2 regions of the Enterobacter sp. 186315 genome follow, and region 1 is predicted to be linked to the other one. Evidence: predicted binding sites of a transcription regulator. Region 1 holds the regulator's gene; the other holds the start of a gene.
The links. Region 1 encodes CRP, which controls carbon source genes, mostly activating them, when cyclic AMP is high. Its sites were predicted from a motif close to ATGTGANNNNNNTCACAT; they were not measured.

Region 1 (4,287 bases):
GCGCCAGATCCGGCGTCAGCATCGTGTGCTCGCGCGCCAGCGTGGTCATGGCGTTAATGTGCTCGACGATAAACTGGCTGTGCGTCACCCACAGCCTCATGTCTGCCAGATAGTGCGAGTTAAAGCCCGGCTCCTGCATCGCCTGGTTGAGCGAGTTAAACAGGGCGTTGTGCGCCTGGTTCACCTTCATGCGCTGATACGCCAGCGGGGAGGGCTGCGGATCGTCGCTCAGGATCAGACGAATCGCCTGCTGATCTGCCTCCAGCGCGTCGTGGGCGTTCTGGCGCAGCAGCCCGCTCTGCCACTGCGGCCACAGCCAGACCATGCCGCCAAAGGCAATCAGGCAGCCAATCAGCGTATCCACCAGCCGGGCGACAATAAACTGCTCGCCGTTGAGGGTCAGCAGTTGCAGGGTGTACACCGCCGTCACCGTAAAGCCCACCATCGCCCAGCCGTAGTTCTTGCGGATAATCAGGTAGCTCACCACCGTCACCACCAGCATTCCCATCAGCGTGTACCCGTCCGGGACGTGGAAGTGCAGCGTTATACCGGCAATGATCAGCCCCGCCATGGTGCCGCCCGCCCGGTGCAGAATGCGCACCCGCGTGGCGCCGTAGCCGTTTTGGGTCACGAACAGCACGGTCATTAAGATCCAGTAGGGCTTAGGCAGGTGCAGCGCCATCCCCATCAGGCTGGCGATGCTGAGCATCACGCTTATCCGCGCGGCGTTGCGCAGGGCGGCGGACTTAAGGGACAGATAGCTTTTCAGCGCGGGCAGCAGCGGCAGACGTTTTTGCTTGTCGGCCATCAGATCGCGCGGATAGAGCGGACGCTGGGTGCGCAGCACGCGCGCAATGCGGCTGAAGTGCCACGCGGCGAACTGCCCGACCGGGTTATCCGCGTGCTGACGGGCAATTTTCTCCAGCGCGCCAAGCTGTTTGTCCATGTTAAAACGCGTGGGGTAGCGGTGATAAAGAATGTCGTCCGCCAGCGTGCGCAGGCGTGCGGAAACGGTCTGGGCGTTCCAGCGGATCACCGCTTCGGCGTGGCTGCGCTCCACCAGCTTTTGCACCTCCTGCGGATGGTGAAGGCTGACGGAGATATGCTCCTGGAGATCGAGCCCCACCTGGAAAATGCGCAGCAGGCGCTTGTAGTCCTGGTTTTTATTGGCGGCGAGCATATGCAGCTGCTGATAACACTGGCTGATGAGATCCACCACCTTCTGCTGGCGGGTGAGCAGCGGCGGCAGCGACTTTTCCGGATCGGCGTGCTGGGTGAGCAGGGTATATTTCGCCTCGCAATAGTCCGCAAGCTGAACGTACAGCAGGCTCAGGGATTCGCGCAGCGGCTGTTCGCGCCACAGCCAGAACCAGAACCAGTTAAACAGCCCGTACCACAGCGTGCCGAGCGCGTAGATCAGCAGCGGCTCCCATATCGGCATGTTCCCGGCGAGGCTCAGGGTGAAGATGGCGGCAATCAGCGAGGCGGGCAGCAGCCGGGCGTGCAGCGAGCTAATTTCTGCCGTCACGCCGAGCGTCATCGCCAGCACGGTTAAGATCAGCGGGAGCGGGATATCGCGGGCCAGCAGCAGCTGCACGGCGAGGCTACAGCCTGCAAACAGGCAGCCGCCAATAATCAGGCGTTTGAAAAAGCGTTTGTGCGGCGTGTCCAGACCGGCAATGTTGCAGCAGGCGGGAACGAGGGAGAACAGCAGACCTTGTTGCAGATGGCCGAGCATCAGCCCCACGGCCACGGGAAGACATAACACCAGCGTTTGTCGCAGTGCATAGTTAACTTCCGGGTGATAGATCAGCCTGCGCCACATGGGGAATAGAGACAAAAACGGCGTGGCACCTCGCGATGCCACGCCGTTTGACCGGAATTAACGGGTCCCGTAAACCACGATAGTTTTACCGTGGGCGGAAATCAGGTTCTGGTCTTCGAGCATTTTCAGGATACGGCCAACCGTTTCACGAGAACAGCCGACGATCTGACCAATTTCCTGACGCGTGATTTTAATTTGCATACCGTCAGGGTGGGTCATGGCGTCTGGCTGTTTCGCCAGGTTCAGCAGCGTCTGTGCGATACGGCCTGTCACGTCCAGGAAGGCGAGGTTACCCACTTTCTCGGAGGTCACTTGCAGACGGCGCGCCATCTGGGAAGAGAGACGCATCAGGATGTCAGGGTTAACCTGAATCAGCTGACGGAATTTCTTGTAGGAGATTTCAGCCACTTCACACGCGGTTTTCGCACGAACCCAGGCGCTACGTTCCTGGCCTTCTTCAAACAGGCCCAGTTCACCGATGAAATCGCCCTGGTTCAGATAAGAAAGGATCATTTCTTTGCCTTCCTCATCTTTGATCAGCACTGCCACCGAGCCTTTAACGATGTAATACAACGTTTCCGCTTTTTCACCCTGGTGAATCAGCGTGCTCTTTGATGGATACTTATGAATATGGCAATGAGACAAGAACCATTCAAGTGTCGGGTCTGTTTGCGGTTTGCCAAGCACCATGCGCTGTTATCCTCTGTTATAAGCTGTCACCAGAGTCATAAGATGCATCCAGACTCTGGGGTTGCAATCGAATTCTTACCCATACCCTGGGAAGTCGGCTGTCGTAACATTATCGCAGCCAGTAAAGTTTGATGTCCTCTGCATACATGTGTAACGTCAATGTATTACTGTAGCATCCCGAGTGTTTTAGCATAGCTTTTGCCGCGTGTCTCCTGGTGTCTCGCTTCAGCATGATGCATGTCGCCTTCCGTTGCGAGAAATGTAACGCACGCGTAATCTGTCACCAAAAATGCAACGTTGGAGTTAATGAATATGCAAGCGCGTGTGAAATGGGTTGAAGGTTTAACGTTCCTGGGCGAATCCGCTTCCGGACACCAGATTTTGATGGACGGCAACTCCGGCGATAAAGCCCCAAGCCCAATGGAGATGGTGCTGATGGCGGCGGGCGGTTGCAGCGCGATTGACGTGGTGTCGATTTTGCAAAAAGGGCGTCATGACGTCACCGATTGCGAGGTAAAGCTTACTTCAGAACGTCGCGAAGAGGCTCCACGCTATTTCACCCACATTAATCTGCATTTTATCGTGACCGGAAAAGCGCTCAAGGACGCGGCGGTATCGCGCGCGGTTGACCTTTCTGCGGAGAAATACTGCTCTGTGGCGTTAATGCTGGAGAAAGCGGTAAAAATTACGCATTCGTTTGAGGTGATCGAAGCGTAACAAATTGGGCATCGTGCGCGTTGATGCCCTCACCCTGGCCCTCTCCCACAGGGAGAGGGAAAATGATCACTCGATCTGCTTCCCTTCCATCAACCGCTGCACCAGCGGGGTCATGATCAGCTCCATCGCCAGCCCCATTTTCCCGCCCGGAACCACTAAAGTATTCATATGAGAAATGAAAGAGCCTTGCAGCATCGCCAGCAGCCAGGGGTAATCGATGTTATCCAGATTGCGGAAATGGATGACCACAAAGCTCTCGTCCAGCGACGGGATGCCTTTGGCGGCAAACGGGTTTGAGGTGTCCACCGTCGGGACGCGCTGGAAGTTGATGTGGGTGCGGGAGAACTGCGGGGTCAGGAAGTTGATGTAATCTTCCATGGAACGCACCACCGAATCCATCACCGCCTCGCGGGAGTGCCCGCGCTCGCTCATATCGCGCGTCAGCTTCTGGATCCACTCCAGGTTCACAATCGGCACCACGCCCACCAGCAGATCCACATGGCGCGCCACGTCGTGTTGCGCGGTCACCACGCCGCCGTGCAGCCCTTCATAAAACAGCACGTCGGTCGGCTCAGGGAGCGGCTGCCACGGGGTAAAGGTCCCCGGCACCTGGTTCCAGGGCACCGCTTCATCGTAGGTGTGCAGATACTTGCGCGACTGGCCAGTGCCGCTTAAGCCGTACTCGCGAAACGTCTGCTCCAGCAGGCTAAAGTCGTTGGCGTCAGGGCCGAAATAGCTGATGTGCTTGCCGAGATCGCGCGCCTTGCGAATCGCCATATCCATTTCAGGACGGGTGTAGCGGTGAAAGCTGTCGCCTTCGACCTCTGCGGCCCGTAAATTCAGCTGGGCGAAAATCTTGCGAAAGGCGAGGCTGGTGGTGGTAGTGCCCGCACCGCTGGAGCCTGTAACGGCAATAACCGGATGTCTGGCAGACATAGCAACTCCCTGACTGAAAAGGTTTAAGGGTCAGCCGTGAAAGGCATTGCGGGGCATGATATTGACCGTTTCGTGCAGCTCAGACCATACCAGCACCACGTCGCCGCTTTTAAGCTGGC
Region 2 (4,287 bases), on a different contig from region 1:
GCTGTATTGCAGGGCGTGGTTAATGCCTTTCGGGTTGATGTCTTTGATTCGCACGGGCAATTTGCCTTTGCTGGCGGTGACAAACGCAATGCCGCCGCCCATCAGACCGCCCCCGAGCACGCCCGCCGAACGCAGCGGCGCAGGAGGGGCGTCGCTGCCCGGATCTTTTTTGACCTCCGTACTAGCGAAGAAGATGCTGCGAAGCGCCTGCGACTGCGGCGTCATCGCCAGCTCGCCAAAGGCTCTGGCTTCTGCGGCGTAACCGCTGCTGCTGCCCTGGGCCAGTCCGGTTTCGATAACCTCCAGAATGCGGTTCGCCGCCGGATAGTTACCTTTGGTCTTGTGCTCTGTTTTTTTACCCACCATCCTGAACAGCAGCGCCCGGCCCAGCGGCCCGGCAAGGATGCGCTCCCGCACCGGCAAAGGACGTTTTGCCTGACGACCTTTCAGCGCCAGTTCGGCGGCGGCGTCCAGCAGTATAGACGGTGCGACCACGTCATCGACCAGACCGGCCTTCAGCGCCTGACGAGGGCGAAGCTGTTTGCCGGTTAAGATCATCTCCAGCGCCGTGCTGACCCCCACCAGACGCGGCAGGCGCTGCGTCCCGCCGGAGCCGGGCAAAAGCCCCAGCTGCACCTCGGGTAAGCCTAAAACGGTTTTTGCGTCGTCGGTGCAAATCCTGCGGTGACAGGCCAGCGCCAGCTCCAGCCCGCCGCCAAGGCAGGCACCGTGGATCGCCGCGATAACCGGGATCGATAAGCCGTTGATCTCCGCCATCACCTGCTGGCCCTGACGCGCCAGATCTTCAGCTTCCTGCGCGCTTTGCGCCCGGGCGATCATGTTGATATCCGCCCCGGCGATAAAGTTGTCGGGCTTGGCGGAGATAAACACCAGCCCTTTAAGCGTTTTGTCCTCGCGGATCTGCTTCAAGATTGCCCGCACCTGAACGCCGAACTCGGCCTTTAGGGTATTCATCTTTTCGCCAGGCACATCAATGGTGACCACCGCCACGTTGTCCGGGCGAATCGTCAGGGTGAATGCTGATGTCATTTCCATTATTCCGCCTCCAGAACCATTGCCGCACCCAGCCCACCCGCCGCACAGGCGGTTACCAGCCCAAAGCCGCCGCCGCGACGACGTAATTCATGCAGCGTTTGAGCGATCATGCGCGCGCCGGTAGCCGCAAACGGGTGACCGTAAGCGATGGAGCCGCCCAGCACGTTGAATTTGCTCTCGTCCACCTCGCCCGTCGCATGAGCGCGTCCTAACACCTCGCGGGCAAATTTGTCGCTTGCCAGCAGCTGAACGTTTGCCAGCGTCTGCGCGGCAAAGGCTTCGTGCATATCAATCAGGGTTAAATCGGCAAGGGTTAAGCCCGCACGCTCCAGCGCCAGGGGCGTGGACCAGGCTGGCCCTAACAGCATGTCCTGCCAGACGTCAATCGCCGTAAAGGCGTAGCTGCGCAGATAGCCCAGCGGCGTAATGCCCAGCTCTTTCGCGCGGGATTCGGTCATCAGGATCACCGCCGCGGCACCGTCGGTCAGCGGCGTACTGTTCGCCGCCGTCACCGTACCGTGCTTGCGGTCAAACGCCGGGCGCAGCTTCGCATAATCAGCAAGCGTCGAGCTGCCGCGAATGTTGTTATCTTCCACCAGCGGCTCACGGTACGGGGGAACGTAGGCCGTCATGACTTCATCAGTAAGTTTGCCTTCGGCCCAGGCTTTTGCGGCAAGCTGATGCGAGCGGTGCGCCAGCGCATCCTGCTGCTCGCGGGTGATGGCGTAGGTTTTCGCCATCTGCTCGGCGGTGTCGCCCATGCGCAGGCCGGTGGAGTATTCAGCCACCGCGGGCGGGACGGGCATCAGATCGCGCAAGCGCAGGCGCGAGAAGAGCTTGAGGCGTTGGCCCGTGGTACGCGCTTTATTAACGTCCACAAGAATGCGCGCGAGCTTTTTGCTCACGCCAATCGGCAGGACGGAGGAGGAGTCTGCGCCGCCAGCGATCCCGGCGCGGATGGTGCCCGCCATCAGGCTTTCCGCGACGTTTGCCACCGCCTGGAAGCTGGTTGCACAGGCGCGGCTCACGCTGTAGGCATCGGTATGCACGTTCATGCCGGTACCGAGAACAATTTCTCGGGCGATGTTGGGCGCTTCCGGCATCTGAACTACCTGGCCAAACACCAGCTGTTCAATGACCTCCGGCGGAATTTCGCTGCGGGCCAGCATCTCCCCCACCACCATTTTTCCCAGATCGACCGCAGGTATGCCGTGATAGGCCGTCGCCTGACGCGCAAACGGCGTGCGCAATCCGCTGACGATAGCGATGCGATCGCCCTGCCGGGTGATAAGCGGTAATGCCTGACTCATAACTCTCCCCTGTAAATAAATACTCAGAACATAAAGTGGTCTGACCTGATAACAGTCTTAACCATTTTTTTACATTGAGCCAATCGGGGAAACAAAAAATTGCGAGGTAAAACACAGAGAAAAAAAAGAAAATGCCCCTGCATGGCAGAGGCATTTGTGCGGTATGTTGCCGGGTGGCGGCGTTGCCTTACCCGGCCTACGAAAGAGAATCTCTTCAGGCCGCAGAAATCAACGCAGGCCCAGCTGGAAAATCAGCGTTTCGGCTTCACAGGCGAAAACAAAGTCGATATCCAGCTTCACGCCGCCATCCACGTCGGTGAAGGTTGGTTTGATATCGCACGGATCGGATTCAACGTCACGCGCGCGCTTGCTCAGTGCGGCCAGGGTCTCTTCCGCTTCTGCACGGTTGGTGAACACGCGGCTGTAAGAGGCGGTGCAATCGGTGTTGTCCATAATGGTGCCAACATCCATACAGCAGCAAACCGGGGTTTCATCAGCACTGCATTTACTCATATTCATTTTCCTCTCTGATTGCGACGAGCGCGAGATAAACACGTTGCCGATATTTTACGCCCCGATGAAATGGGGCTCCAGTCGTTAATGGCGCAAAGTGAGAGAAGTGACCAATATCACACTTAAAAATGATCCAGAACAAAAATCACCTTTCTGGGTGAGCCGCACTGGTCACAAATTTGCCACCCAGATCCCGTTTCGTGAAACATGTTTGAAAATATTAATAAACAAACTTGCAACATCATATCTGGTCAGACCTATACTCTCGCCACTGGTCTGATTTGTATGTCATACCGCAGACCCTACACTTCGCGCTCCTGTTACGGTATGTAACAATTATTGAATAAAAATAACTCAATGAGGTTATGGTCATGAGCCAGAAAACCCTGTTTAACAAGACTGCATTAGCAGTTGCAGTGGCAATAGTCTCTACGTCCGCCTGGTCCGCGGGCTTCCAGCTTAACGAATTTTCTTCCTCTGGCCTTGGCCGCGCATATTCCGGGGAAGGTGCCATTGCCGATGACGCAGGCAATGCAAGCCGCAACCCGGCACTGATCACAATGTTTGATCGCCCTACCTTTTCCATCGGTGCTGTTTACATTGATCCTGATGTCAACATCACCGGCAAATCCTCCTTAACCGGGCAGAGTGCAGACCAGGACAACATCGCGCCAAGCGCATGGGTGCCGAACATGCACTTTGTTATGCCTATCAACGATCAGTTTGGTTGGGGTGCATCTGTTACCTCTAACTACGGTCTGGCAACGGAATTTGGTAATAACTACGAAGCAGGGATCTACGGCGGTAAAACCGACCTGCAAACCCTGAACCTGAACCTGAGCGGTGCATACCGTCTGGACAGCAACTGGAGCTTCGGCTTAGGGTTTGATGCCGTTTACGCGAAAGCGAAAATCGAGCGTTATGCCGGTTCACTCGGCCCAATGTTGGCAGGTCAGCTCTCCGGTGCGGTGCCGCCTTCCTATCTCGAAGGGATTGATTCCGCTGATGACCAGATTGCTCATCTGAAAGGTGATGAATGGGGCTTCGGCTGGAACGCCGGCATCCTTTATGAGCTGGATAAAAATAACCGTTGGGGTCTGACCTACCGTTCAGAAGTGAAAATCGACTTTGACGGCGATTATAAAAGCTCCATTAACCCAAACCTGAGCACCATTCTGGGTAATATGGGTCTGGCCGGTCTGCCAGCAGGCACTGGCGGCAGAACGGAGAATGGCTCTCTGTCTCTGCATCTGCCAGAAATGTGGGAAGTGTCCGGCTATAACCGCGTTGCGCCACAATGGGCCGTTCACTATAGCCTAACCTACACCAGCTGGAGTCAGTTCCAGGAGCTGAAAGCGACGGGCGATAATGGCCAGACGCTGTTCTATAAAGATGAAAGCTTCAAAGA

Region 2: a site for CRP is predicted at 2,984-3,001, ahead of ACSVHP_RS14910 (YfcZ/YiiS family protein). Genes of this name have one in related genera too.

Annotation. Positions count from the first base shown of each region.
Region 1 covers NZ_JBPTTK010000024.1:21,622-25,908, reverse strand. Annotated here, with positions in the region: gene ACSVHP_RS19940 (YccS/YhfK family putative transporter) at 1-1,825, opposite strand, end outside; gene crp (cAMP-activated global transcriptional regulator CRP) at 1,883-2,515, opposite strand; gene ACSVHP_RS19930 (OsmC family protein) at 2,828-3,232, shown strand; gene ACSVHP_RS19925 (phosphoribulokinase) at 3,299-4,168, opposite strand; gene ACSVHP_RS19920 (YheU family protein) at 4,199-4,287, opposite strand, start outside.
Region 2 covers NZ_JBPTTK010000012.1:106,154-110,440, forward strand. Annotated here, with positions in the region: gene fadJ (fatty acid oxidation complex subunit alpha FadJ) at 1-1,056, opposite strand, end outside; gene fadI (acetyl-CoA C-acyltransferase FadI) at 1,056-2,366, opposite strand; gene ACSVHP_RS14910 (YfcZ/YiiS family protein) at 2,595-2,879, opposite strand; gene fadL (long-chain fatty acid transporter FadL) at 3,251-4,287, shown strand, end outside.